One region of the Serratia sp. TSA_105.2 genome, then DNA from elsewhere that is predicted to be linked to it. Evidence: predicted binding sites of a transcription regulator. Region 1 holds the regulator's gene; each other region holds the start of a gene.
The links. The regulator CRP, encoded in region 1, controls carbon source genes, mostly activating them, when cyclic AMP is high. The targets are predictions, from matches to a motif close to ATGTGANNNNNNTCACAT.
Positions count from the first base shown of each region.

Region 1 (3,383 bases):
CATGCGGGTATAGGCCAACGCGGTGGCGTCCGGTTCCGGTTGCTTCAGCATCAGCCGCAGCGCGGCTTGATCGTTCTCCAGCGCCTGATGGGCATTCTTGCGCAGCAGCCCGCTTTGCCACTGCGGCCACAGCCAAATGGTGCCGCCGAACGCCAGCACGCAGCCGATCAGCGTATCGATCAGGCGCGGTACCAGAAAATGCGAGCCGTTCAGCGCCAGCAGCTGCAGGGTGTAAACCGCCGTGACCGTAAAGCCAATCACCGACAGCCCGTAGTTCTTGCGCGAAACCAGGTAGGCCAGCAGCGTGATCACCAGCATGATGCTCAGCGTTTCTCCCTCCGGCAACTGCAGCTGCAGCAGCCCGGCTGCCAGCAATAGCCCGGCAATCGTGCCCAGCGCACGGTGCTGAATACGCACCCGGGTGGCGTTATACCCGTTTTGGCTCACCAGCATGATGGTGAGCAGGATCCAGTAAGGCTTCGGCAGGTTGAATACCGCACCCAGGCTGCTGCCGACCGCCAGCGTTACGCCCAGCCGCGCGGCGTTGCGCAGGGCGGTGGATTTGAACGACAGATAGCTGACCAGCGCCGGCCAAAACGGCAGGCGGTGCTGGCCGGGCATCAGGTCGCGGCGGTACAGCGGATGCTGGGTGCGCAGCAGGCGGGCGATGCGGCTGAAGTGGTAATAACAAAACTGGCCGACCGGGTTATCGGGATGCTGCGCCGCCATTTTTTCCAGCGCCGCCAGCTCGTGGGTCATGGAGAAGCGCTTCGAATGTTGATGGTAGAGAATATCGTGCGCCACCACGCGCAGCCGGCCGGCGATCACCTGAGCATTGCGGCGAATGATCGCTTCGGCCTGGCTCTGCTCCACCAGTTTTTGCACCTCTTCCGGCAGATGCAGGCTGACGGTGATGTGCTCCTGCAGGTCCATCGCCACCTGAAAGGCGCGCTGCAGGCGCTTTTGCTCGAGGTTGTTGGCGTGCGGCAGGAAATTAAGCTGTTGGTACAACAGGCTGATCAGGTCCATCACCTTTTGCTGGCGCACCAGCAGCGGAGGCAGCGCGGTCTGCGGATCGGTGTGCTGGGTCAGCAGCGAGTATTTGGCTTCGAAATAGTCCGCCAGTTCCAGGTAGAGCTGGCTGAGCGTCTCGCGCATCGGCTGCTCTTTCCACAGCTTGAACCAGAACCAGGTGAATAAGCCGTACCAGGCGGTGCCGATGGCGTACAGCAGCGGCGCCTGCCAGATGGGCACCGTGCCGGCCGTGCTGAGGGCGAAGATGGCGGCCACCAGCGCCGCCGGCAACAGCCGGGCGTGCAGCGGGCTGATTTCACCGGTGACGCCGAGCAGCAGCGCCAGGCCCAGCATCAGCGCCGGCAGCGGCAGGTGCCACAACATGGCCTGTTGCAGCAGCACGCTGCTGAAGGCGAACAGCGACCCGCCGACGATCAGCCGTTTAAAGAAGCGCTTATGCGGCGTGTCCAGCCCGGCGATATTGCAGCAGGCGGGCACCAGAGAGAACATCAGGCCGAGCTGCAGCTGGCCTATCAGCAGGCCGAACAGCACCGGCAGGCACAACACCAGCGTTTGTCGCAGTGCGTAGTTGATTTCCGGGTGGTAGATCAGGCGGCGCCACATGGCAGAGAGCAGATAAAAAAACGGCGCAGATTGCGCCGTTTCTTCAGAGATTAACGGGTGCCGTAGACGACAATGGTTTTGCCGTGGGCGGAAATCAGGTTTTGATCTTCCAGCATTTTCAGAATACGGCCAACGGTTTCACGCGAGCAGCCGACGATCTGGCCGATCTCCTGACGGGTGATTTTGATCTGCATGCCGTCCGGGTGAGTCATGGCGTCGGGTTGCTTCGCCAGATTCAGCAGGGTTTGCGCGATGCGGCCGGTAACGTCCAGGAAGGCGAGGTTGCCCACTTTTTCGGAGGTGACCTGCAGGCGGCTCGCCATTTGGGCGGACAGACGCATCAGGATGTCCGGGTTCACCTGGATCAACTGACGGAATTTCTTGTAGGAAATTTCGGCCACTTCACAGGCGGTTTTCGCGCGAACCCAGGCGCTGCGCTCCTGGCCTTCTTCGAACAATCCGAGCTCGCCGATGAAATCCCCCTGGTTGAGGTAGGACAGGATCATCTCTTTACCTTCTTCATCCTTGATCAGCACCGCGACGGAGCCTTTCACGATGTAGTAAAGCGTTTCGGCCTTTTCACCTTGGTGAATCAGCGTACTCTTCGATGGATATTTGTGGATATGGCAATGAGACAGGAACCATTCGAGAGTAGGGTCTGTTTGCGGTTTGCCGAGAACCATTCGCTGTTATCCTCTGTTGTTATCGCTGCCTTGTGTCACAGGGGTCAGAGTTCCCTGTAAAACCCGCCTGTAGCCGCAGTCATGAGCGAGGGCTACCGGCAAGTTTTGAGGCGTGTCATAAAAATACGCTGTCGCTCTAGCATATTAACTTGCCGTAAGCGCTGCAAGCTACATTCTGTTAACATACCGGTAAAGGAGCCTTTCTCTGGGCGTTTCCCTGAAATTCAGTGTCCCGGAAAGATTTATTGCGGCTCTGTTTGTAGCACAGAGTAAGGCGGGTGTCTCGTGTTGTCTCGCTTCAGCATGATTAGCATCAGGTTACGTTGCCTGTTTCTATGCGAAAGCGTACCCTGATTTTAAGAAATCAACCGGAGTGACCAGAATGCAGGCAAGAGTTAAATGGGTGGAAGGGTTAACGTTTTTGGGTGAATCGGCCTCCGGCCACCAGGTGCTGATGGACGGCAACGCCGGTGATAAAGCGCCCAGCCCGATGGAGATGGTGCTGATGTCGGTGGGCGGCTGCAGCGCGATCGACGTGGTGTCCATCCTGCAAAAAGGGCGCAACGACGTGCGCGACTGCGAGGTGAAGCTGACCTCCGAGCGCCGCGAAGAAGCCCCGCGGTTGTTCACCCATATCAACCTGCACTTCATCGTTACCGGCCAGGACCTGACCGACAAGATCGTCGAGCGTGCGGTGAACCTGTCGGCGGAGAAATACTGCTCGGTGGCGCTGATGCTCAACAAGGCCGCCACGGTGACCCACAGCTTCGAGATCCGCCAACCGGCGTAATCGAGACGGAGCGCGGCTCGGCGCCGCGCTTAACGCATTTATTCGATCTTCTTGCCTTCCAGCAACCGCTGCACCAGCGGCGCCATGATCAGCTCCATCGCCAGCCCCATCTTGCCGCCCGGCACCACTAACGTATTGATGTGTGAGATAAACGAGCCCTGCAGCATCGCCAGCAAATAGGGGAAGTCTATCTGATCCAGCCCGCGGAAGTGGATCACCACGAAGCTTTCGTCCAGTGAGGGAATCGCCTTGGCGGCGAACGGGTTGGAGGT
Region 1 is NZ_JBQZFT010000017.1:23,826-27,208, reverse strand. Features, by position in the region: gene ACUTSC_RS24280 (YccS/YhfK family putative transporter) at 1-1,638, opposite strand, end outside; gene crp (cAMP-activated global transcriptional regulator CRP) at 1,689-2,321, opposite strand; gene ACUTSC_RS24270 (OsmC family protein) at 2,704-3,111, shown strand; gene ACUTSC_RS24265 (phosphoribulokinase) at 3,150-3,383, opposite strand, start outside.

Region 2 (3,383 bases), on a different contig from region 1:
GCCAAATTCGCCCAGTCGCTGACCGACAAGCCGGTGAAAGGCATGTTGACCGGGCCGGTGACCATCCTGTGCTGGTCGTTCCCGCGTGAAGACGTGACTCGTGAAGTGATTGCCAAGCAGATTGCGCTGGCGCTGCGCGACGAGGTAGAAGATCTGGAAAAAGCCGGTATCGGCATCATCCAGATCGACGAACCCGCGCTGCGTGAGGGGCTGCCGCTGCGCCAATCCGACTGGGCCGCGTACCTGAACTGGGCGGTGGACGCCTTCAAACTGAACGCCGCCGTGGCGCGGGATGACACCCAGATCCACACCCACATGTGTTACTGCGAGTTCAACGACATCATGGACTCCATCGCCGCGCTGGACGCCGACGTGATCACCATCGAGACCTCGCGTTCCGATATGGATCTGCTGGAAGCCTTCAAAGAGTTCGAATACCCGAACGAAATCGGGCCGGGCGTCTACGATATCCACTCGCCGAACGTGCCGAGCGTGGAATGGATTGAAGCGCTGCTGCGTAAAGCGGCGCAGAACATCCCGGCGGAACGCCTGTGGGTTAACCCGGATTGCGGCCTGAAAACCCGCGGCTGGCCGGAAACCAGGCAGTCGCTGGCCAACATGGTATTGGCGGCACAGCGCCTGCGCGAGCACGCGTGATGCCGTGCGGCGGGTAAACCGCCGCTTATGGATTTACTGGTGTGATGATTGGGCGCTTCGGCGCCCTTTTTTATGCGCGGGAAATTATTTGACGCCGTGCTGGGCGAACCACGCCAGCATGCGCTGCCAGCCGTCTTGCGCCGCTTCGGCGTTGTAGCTGGGACGATAATCGGCGTTGAACGCATGCCCGACCTCGGGATACACCACGATTTCGGCCTCGGCGTTGGCGGCGCGGATCGCCTGACGCATGGTTTCCACCGTCTCCAGCGGGATGCCGCTGTCCTGGCCGCCATACAGCCCCAGCACCGGCGCCGACAGGTGGGTGGCGACGTCGACCGGCTGCTTCGGTGAATTCAGCGTTTTCTCGCCGACCAGTTTGCCGTACCAGGCGACCGCCGCCTTCAACTGCGGGTTATGCGCCGCGTACAGCCAGGTGATGCGGCCACCCCAGCAAAAACCGGTGATCGCCAGCTTGCCGGCGTCGCCGCCGTGGCGGATAGCCCAGTGTGCGGCGTGATCCAGATCCGACAGCACCTGACGATCCGGCACCTTGGTGACCAACTGCTGGAACAGCTCGCCGATATCGGTGTAGTCGTTGGCGTCGCCCTGGCGGAAATAGAGCTCGGGCGCGATCGCCAGATAGCCCTGCTTGGCCAGGCGGCGGCACAGATCCTGAATATGTTCATGGACGCCGAAGATTTCCTGCACCACCAGCACGATGGGGAAAGGGCCGCTCTGGTCGGCGGGTTTGGCGACGTAGGCCGGCAGCGCGTCGCCCTGAGAAGGAATGGTCGTTTGCCCGGCGTGAATGCCCTGTTCGTCGGTGATAATCGCGGAGGCGGCCAACGGCGCGGCGGCCGGGGCGAATCCCCCCTGAGGCTGTTCTAATGTCATCACATGTTCGGTTTTCATTGCGGTCTCCGTGCAATAGAAAAAAGCGCTGAGATTAACTATAGGAAAGATTACCCATTATTGGCGCTGCGTGGCGCACTTTCGGACAAGTTGATAAAAAACGGCTAATTATCTGGCTTTGCGGCATTTTTAAGCGCTTTTTATCATGTTATTACGCGTTTTGCCCCGCGTAAGTGCCATAAGGTGCGTTAGAGGGCTTTTTTGTCCCTAAGCAACCGATAAGATGAGGGTATTTCGAATTGATCAGCTAAATAGTTTCAGCCGGCAACCAACGGGCAGAGGGCGGCAAGATTTGTCGGCTAGACTGAGGTATAGCGGTGCGCTCTGGGGGCGTTACAGTGATTTTTGTGATAAAAATCACAAAAAATATGTAGCATGTAATTTGTTTCTCTTTTCATAGTGACTATCGTCACGAAATTAAGCGGCGATTTTCAGTAGAGTGCTTTTTTGTTCCTCCCAATAAACATGATCCATGAGGAGTCTCGTATGTCTCAGTCTGACGTTTTTCATCTCGGCCTCACCAAGAACGATTTACAAGGGGCCCAGCTTGCCATCGTGCCGGGCGATCCGCAGCGCGTAGAGAAGATTGCCAAGCTGATGGAAAATCCGGTGCATCTGGCCTCCCATCGTGAATTCACTACCTGGCGCGCGGAGCTGGACGGCAAGGCGGTGATCGTCTGCTCTACCGGTATCGGCGGCCCGTCTACCTCTATCGCGGTGGAAGAGCTGGCGCAGCTGGGCATTCGCACCTTCCTGCGCATCGGCACCACCGGCGCCATTCAGGCGAACATCAACGTCGGTGACGTGCTGGTCACCACGGCGGCGGTACGCCTCGACGGCGCCAGCCTGCACTTTGCGCCGATGGAGTTCCCGGCGGTCGCGGACTTCGCCTGCACCACCGCGCTGGTGGAAGCGGCCAAGGCCAGCGGCGCTACCACGCACATCGGCGTGACCGCCTCCTCCGATACCTTCTATCCGGGCCAGGAGCGTTACGACACTTACTCCGGCCGCGTGGTCAGCCGCTTCAAAGGCTCGATGGAAGAGTGGCAGGCGATGGGCGTGATGAACTATGAAATGGAATCCGCCACGCTGTTGACCATGTGTGCCAGCCAGGGCCTGCGTGCCGGCATGGTGGCCGGGGTGATCGTCAACCGCACCCAGCAAGAGATCCCGAACGCCGAGACCATGAAAAACACCGAAAGCAAAGCGGTGCAGATCGTGGTGGACGCCGCCCGCCGCCTGCTGTAATCGCCTTTCCCCCAGCGGGCCGCCGACGCGGCCCGTTTTTCCATTCGCGGCGAATCTGTTACGGTGATACTCCTCAGCGCTGCGCCGATGGCTGCCGCGCGTTGTCATAACAAAAACAACGAGGACGTTTATGACCGCCCAGATCCTGCTTCATCCTTCGCTCGCGCCGCTCGACGGCGGCATCAATTTCCGCGACTTCGGCGGCAACGGCGTGGCCGACGGGCGCCGCATCAAGCGCGGCCTGCTGTTCCGCTCCGGTTCCCTCGAGCGGCTGACGGAAAACGACTGCACCTTTCTCGCCGGCGTGCCGGTGCGTTCGGTGCTGGACTACCGCGATGCCGATGAGGTGCAGGCCAAGCCGGATATTCTGTGGAGTGGCGCCGACTATCACCACGTGCCGGCCAACCCGCTGAGCAGCGAAGTCAACGCCAACCTGGAGAAGCTCACCAACGAGACGCTGGCCGCCTTCGACGCCCGGGCGTTCATGCTGGAGCTGTATCGCCGCCTGCCGTTCGGCAATGCGGCCTATCAGCGGCTGGCGCAGCTGTTGAGCAATCCTGGCGGCG
Region 2 is NZ_JBQZFT010000016.1:21,506-24,888, reverse strand. Features, by position in the region: gene metE (5-methyltetrahydropteroyltriglutamate--homocysteine S-methyltransferase) at 1-657, shown strand, start outside; gene ACUTSC_RS24015 (dienelactone hydrolase family protein) at 742-1,569, opposite strand; gene udp (uridine phosphorylase) at 2,056-2,817, shown strand; gene ACUTSC_RS24005 (tyrosine-protein phosphatase) at 2,948-3,383, shown strand, end outside.
Region 2: the regulator CRP is predicted to act here: its motif matches at 1,915-1,932, upstream of udp (uridine phosphorylase).

Region 3 (3,383 bases), on a different contig from region 1:
GGCGCCAGCGAGCTGGTCTGGCCGATGATCGCCACGCCGACGTCCTGAATGATTTTGCGGAAGGCGTTATCGTCCGGGAAAATATTGAAGCCCGGAATGGCTTCCAGCTTGTCCAGCGTGCCGCCGGTATGCCCCAGGCCGCGGCCGGAGATCATCGGCACATAGCCGCCGCAGGCCGCCACCATCGGGCCGAGCATCAGCGAGGTCACGTCGCCCACGCCGCCGGTCGAATGCTTGTCGACGATCGGGCCGTTCAGCGCCAGACTCTTCCAGTCCAGCACGGTGCCGGAATCGCGCATCGCCATGGTGAGCGCCACGCGCTCCGGCATGCTCATGTCATGGAAATAAATGGTCATCGCCAGCGCGGCGATCTGCCCTTCCGACACCACGTTGTCGCGAATGCCGTTGATGAAAAAGCGGATTTCCGCTTCGCTTAACGGCTGGCCGTCGCGTTTTTTACGAATAATTTCTTGAGCCAGGAACAAGGCATCCCCCTGTGTCGCCGAGAGTCGGTGCAGACGGGCGCGCCTGGCGCCCGCCAACGAAATCGATCAGTAGCCGCCGCCGGCGGTCTGGGTCTGGTGGCCCAGCGCGGTCAGCAAGCTGGCCAGCAGGCTGGAAGCGCCAAAGCGGAAATGCCGCGCATCGGCCCACCCTTCGCCCAGAATACGATCGGCAAGTTGCAGATAATGCAGCGCGTCTTCCGCGGTGCGCACGCCGCCGGCCGGCTTGAAGCCCACGGTCTTCGCCACGCCCAGATCGCGGATCACCGACATCATCAGCTCGGCGCTCTCCAAAGTGGCATTGACCGACACCTTACCGGTGGAGGTCTTGATAAAGTCCGCCCCGGCCTTGATGGCAATCTCGGACGCCTTGCGGATCAGGTCGGCCTGCTTCAGCTCACCGGTTTCGATGATCACTTTCAGCAGCACGTTGGCCGCCTGACAAGCCTGCTTGCACTGTTTCACCAGCTCGAAGCCGACCTGTTCGTTGCCGGCGATCAGCGCGCGGTAAGGGAACACCACGTCCACTTCATCCGCGCCATAGGCGATGGCCGCGCGGGTTTCCGCCAGCGCGATGTCGATATCGTCGTTGCCATGCGGGAAGTTGGTCACGGTGGCGATACGGATATCCGGCGTGCCTTGCTCGCGCAGCGCCTTGCGCGCTACCGGAATAAAACGCGGGTAGATACAGATGGCCGCCGTGTGGCCGGCCGGGCTGTTGGCCTGACGACAGAGGGCGATCACTTTCTCGTCGGTGTCATCATCATTCAGCGTGGTTAAATCCATCAGGTTCAGCGCACGTTGCGCTGCTGCGGTTAATTCGGTCATAAAACTCTCCAACTGAGTACCTGGGTGTTGGCGAGCGGACTTGGTTCCATGAAGATAGCGCAGGGGAACGGCGTTCCCGCGGCGGCAACTGAGATCCTTCTCACCGCACATGGCCACCCGCCTTGCGGCCGGCCAGTAATAGCTATTTGAACACGAATGCCAAGGGCGATTCGCGTTCATCGTCACACTATATGAAATAGCACTGTAACAGACCGGAATTATATGTGAAGAGCATCACAAAATAACGCGATATCGTTCACAAATTCGCTAAAGAAGCGGCTGAAGATCGCGGGTGCGGCAAGCACCCGCGTTGCTTAGAGTATAGGCGGAGTCCCGCGATCGGTCGCGCCGTCGCGGGCTCCGGGATGGCTTACAGCGCCAGGAAGAAACCGGCGATGGTGGCGCTCATCAGGTTGGACAGCGTGCCCGCCGCCACGGCCTTCAGACCGAAACGCGCGATGTCGTGGCGACGGTTGGGCGCCATGCTGCCCAGACCGCCCAGCAGGATCGCCACCGAGGAAAGGTTGGCGAAGCCGCACAGCGCGAAGGAAATGATCGCCTTGGTGTGGGTCGACAGGACCTGCAGGCCTTCCGCCGCCACCACGTCGTCCGGACGCAGATAGGCGCCGAAGTTCATGTAAGCGACGAACTCGTTGACGATGATCTTCTGGCCGATAAACGAACCGGCGGTCATCGCTTCGCTCCACGGCACGCCGATCAGGAAGGCGATCGGCGAGAACACCCAACCGAGGATCAGTTCAAGCGACAGCTGCGGATAATCGAACCAGCCGCCGATACCGCCGAGAATGCCGTTAAGCAAGGCGATCAGCGCGATAAACGCCAGCAGCATCGCACCGACGTTTAGCGCCAGCTGCATGCCGGAAGCCGCGCCGGAAGCCGCCGCGTCGATCACGTTGGCCGGACGATCTTCTTCGGCGATCAGCTTCATCGCATCGTCTTTATCGTGGGTCTGCTCGGTTTCCGGCACCATCAGCTTGGCGAACAGCAGTCCGCCCGGCGCGGCCATGAAGGACGCGGCGATCAGGTATTCCAGCGGCACGCCCATCTGCGCGTACCCTGCCAGCACCGAACCGGCTACCGAGGCCAGGCCACCGCACATCACGGCGAACAGTTCTGACTGGCTCATGGTGGCGATATACGGGCGCACCACCAGCGGCGCTTCGGTCTGGCCAACGAAAATGTTGGCGGTCGCCGACAGCGATTCGGTGCGCGAGGTGCCCAGCAGCTTGTGCAGGCCGCCGCCCAGCACGCGGATCACCAACTGCATGATGCCGAGGTAGTACAGCACCGCAATCAGCGAGGAGAAGAACACGATCACCGGCAGAACGCGCAGCGCGAATACGAAGCCGCCGCCGCCGAACACCTCGAACATCTTGTCGGACACCAGCCCACCGAAAATGAACGAAATGCCCTGATTGCCGTAGGCGATAACGTTTGCCACGCCGTTAGACATACTGCCGAGGATGCTGCGGCCCAGCGGCACGTACAGCACCAGCGCGCCGATGCCGATCTGGATGATGAACGCCCACACGACGGTGCGCAGTTTGATGGCCCGGCGGTTGCTGGAGAGCAGCACCGCAATGGCGATCAGCACTGCCATGCCGACCAGACTCATGATGAGTTGCATGCAAAGTTTCCCTGTTGCAAAAAATAAAATACATCCCTGCTCATGAAGAGAGGTTTGCTATTGGAGAGTTTCGGGGGGGATTATACTGAGCGAGGTCACCCTCGCACCGATTTATGTCACAAATGTATACAACGAGACGCAAATGAAAATCCTATAACGTGACACAAGTCACGTTATAAACCCATCAATCCGGCATGGCGAACAGTGCCTGAGTATTGCGTTGCAGGTGGGCGGCGATCTCGTCGGCCGGTTCCGGCCGCAGTTCGCACAGCGTTTGAAACACCTCGGCGGCGCGTTCGGGGCGATTCGGCTGCCCCTGATAGCCGGCCAGCGGCATGTCCGGCGCATCGGTCTCCAGCAGCAGCGCTTCAAGCGGCAGTTGCGCCATCACGCCGCGCGTTTTC
Region 3 is NZ_JBQZFT010000004.1:253,717-257,099, reverse strand. Features, by position in the region: gene deoA (thymidine phosphorylase) at 1-485, opposite strand, end outside; gene deoC (deoxyribose-phosphate aldolase) at 552-1,331, opposite strand; gene ACUTSC_RS15440 (NupC/NupG family nucleoside CNT transporter) at 1,702-2,979, opposite strand; gene ACUTSC_RS15435 (TatD family hydrolase) at 3,164-3,383, opposite strand, start outside.
Region 3: the regulator CRP is predicted to act here: its motif matches at 1,554-1,571, upstream of deoC (deoxyribose-phosphate aldolase).

Region 4 (3,383 bases), on a different contig from region 1:
CGGCGACAGCGCCCTCACCTGCGTCGAAGCGGGCGTGATGGCGCCGCTGGTCGGCACTATCGGCACCCTGCAGGCGATGGAAGCCATTAAGCTGCTGGCCGAGTATGGTCAGCCGCTGCGCGGCAAGCTGTTGATGTTCGATGCGATGAGCATGCAGTTCCGGGAGATGAAACTGCCGAAGGATCCGCACTGCGAGGTGTGCGGCGGGGAATGACGGATAAAAAAAGGGCGGGATAATTCCCGCCCTGATGCGTTGCCGCGAGGGTTACACGATGCCCTGGCTGCGCAGATAGTCTTCGTAGTTGCCGGTAAAGTCGATCACCTTGTTCGGGGTGATTTCCAGAATCCGGGTTGCCAGCGAGCTGACGAACTCACGGTCGTGGGAGACGAAGATCAGCGTGCCTTCGTACATCTCCAGCGCCATGTTCAGCGATTCGATGGATTCCATATCCAGGTGGTTGGTCGGTTCGTCCATCACCAGAATATTCGGGCGCTGCATCATCAGCTTGCCGAACAGCATGCGGCCCTTCTCACCACCGGACAGCACCTTCACTTTCTTCTTGATGTCGTCCTGGCTGAACAGCAAACGGCCCAGCACGCTGCGCACCGCCTGCTCGTCGTCTTTTTCCTGCTTCCACTGGCTCATCCAGTCGAACACGGTCAGAGTATCGTCGAACTCGTATTCGTGATCCTGCGCGTAGTAACCGATACGGGCGTTTTCCGACCACTTCACGGTGCCGCTGTCCGGCTGCGCGTCGCCCACCAGCGTTTTCAGCAGGGTGGTTTTACCGATGCCGTTGGCGCCCAGCACCGCAACCTTCTCACCCACTTCCACCATCAGGTTCAGCTTGCTGAACAGCGGGCCGTTGTCGAAGCCCTTGGTGAGCGCTTCCACTTCCAGCGCGTTACGGAACAGCTTCTTGTCCTGATCGAAACGGATGAACGGGTTCTGGCGGCTGGAGGCCTTCACTTCTTCCAACTGGATCTTGTCGATCTGGCGGGCGCGCGAGGTGGCCTGCTTGGATTTGGAGGCGTTGGCGCTGAAGCGGCTGACGAACGATTGCAGCTCGTTGATCTGCGCCTTCTTCTTCGCGTTGTCGGCCAGCAGACGTTCACGCGCCTGGGTGGCGGCGGTCATGTATTCGTCGTAGTTGCCCGGATAAACGCGCAGCTCGCCGTAGTCCAGATCCGCCATGTGGGTGCAGACCATGTTCAGGAAGTGACGGTCGTGCGAGATGATGATCATGGTGCTGTTGCGTTCGTTCAGCACCTGCTCCAGCCAGCGAATGGTATCGATGTCCAGGTTGTTCGTCGGTTCGTCGAGCAGCAGGATTTCCGGATCGGAGAACAGCGCCTGCGCCAGCAACACGCGCAGCTTCCAACCCGGCGCGATTTCGCTCATCGGGCCGTAGTGCTGTTCCACCGGAATACCGACGCCAAGCAGCAGTTCGCCGGCACGCGCTTCGGCGGTGTAACCGTCCATCTCGCCGTAGGCGACTTCCAGATCGGCCACTTTATAGCCGTCTTCTTCGCTCATCTCCGCCATGGCATAGATGCGGTCGCGCTCTTCCTTCACCGCCCACAGCTCGGTGTGGCCCATGATCACGGTGTCCAGCACGCTGTATTGTTCGAAGGCAAACTGATCCTGACGCAGTTTACCCAGACGCTCGTTCGGATCGAGGAACACGTTGCCGCCGGTCGGCGCCAAATCGCCGCCGAGGATTTTCATAAAGGTGGACTTGCCGCAGCCGTTGGCGCCGATCAGGCCGTAACGGTTGCCGCCGCCGAATTTGACAGAGATGTTTTCAAACAACGGCTTGCTGCCGAACTGCATGGTGATGTTGTTGGTGCTTAACACAGCGCTCGCTCTTTATACATAGGGAATGTGATTTGGCGCGCATTATGCCACAACGGGGTGCAGAGATCGCGGGAAGTTTTGGTGACATTTTGAGCGGCGCCGACGGATGAATCATACCTGCGTTGGATAATACCGATGAAAGTCACGGGGAGGCTTCGCTCAGCAAACCATACAATAGCTCGAACAAATTCACAAAACATATTAATTATCGGGATTAATTAAAATAAAAAATGAAATACATTCTCGCCAGATACCGCACCAGGTAAGAATAAATCGCACCTGAATACCTCTTGAGAATCATTGATACAGTCAACACACTTCTATTTAATTCTATTTCTTGCCGACTATCGCCACATATTCTGCTATACGCGATATTTTGTGACCGCCTTCTTAAATGCCAGGGGTTTTTCGATGATTAATGCGCGACAGCTCACTAAATCGGCACTAAACCACCTCACTACCACACGTCATAAATTCAAAAAAAACATATAAATACAAAAAGTTAAAAAAATCAAACCAGCATTATCCCGTTAATCGCCCTCATATTGCATAGAATTGTACATACAAGTATATGTAAACGTGACGTTGCCATTTTGTTGGCGTTTCGGGTCTCGGTTATCGCCGCACCAGATAACGCCGTCTGTGGCCAGAAAATAATAACAACACACCGTCCACCTATCGCGAGAGATAACGATGAACACTGCTGAAAAAACCTTGCCCAAAAGCCAAACGGCGGAGAAAAGCGCGGTAAAATACAAAGTCATTGTCGGTGCCAGCCTGGGCAACGGCCTGGAGATTTTCGACTTCACCGTGTACAGCTTCTTTGCCGCCATCATCGGCAAACTCTATTTTCCCAGCGACAGCGCCTACGGCTCTTTGTTGATGTCGGTGGCGGTGTTCGGCGTCGGCTTTATCATGCGCCCGCTGGGCAGCATGGTGCTGGGCGCCTATGCCGACCGGGTCGGCCGCAAGGCCGCCATGCTGATGACCATCGTGCTGATGGGCGTCGGCACCGCCCTGATTGCCTTCGCGCCAACCCATGCGCAAATCGGCGTTCTGGCACCGGTGCTGATCGTAGTCGGCCGCCTGATTCAGGGCTTCGCCGCCGGCGGTGAAGTGGGCTCAGCGACCACGCTACTGCTGGAGTCCGCCGGGGCCAATCAGCGCGGCTTTTTCGTCAGTTGGCAGGCCATCAGCCAGGGCGTCAGCGCCCTGCTCGGCGCCTCTTGCGGGCTGGCGCTCACCTATTTTCTGTCGGAAGAGGCGCTGTATGCCTGGGGCTGGCGCGTGCCGTTCATCATCGGCCTGCTGATCATTCCGGTCGGCGTCTATATCCGTAAGCACCTGGAAGAGACCTACAGCGGCGAACAGCCGGATCGTGCGCGGGTACCGCTGAATCCGGTATGGGATCTGGTGAGCAACCATGCTAAAGACCTATTGCTGGGGGTGCTGGTCATCATGTCCGGCACCGTGATGGTTTATGTGGTTCTGCTTTACATGCCGACCTACATGATGCAGACCTACC
Region 4 is NZ_JBQZFT010000002.1:276,813-280,195, forward strand. Features, by position in the region: gene moeB (molybdopterin-synthase adenylyltransferase MoeB) at 1-214, shown strand, start outside; gene ACUTSC_RS07625 (ABC-F family ATPase) at 266-1,858, opposite strand; gene ACUTSC_RS07630 (MFS transporter) at 2,552-3,383, shown strand, end outside.
Region 4: the regulator CRP is predicted to act here: its motif matches at 1,884-1,901, upstream of ACUTSC_RS07625 (ABC-F family ATPase).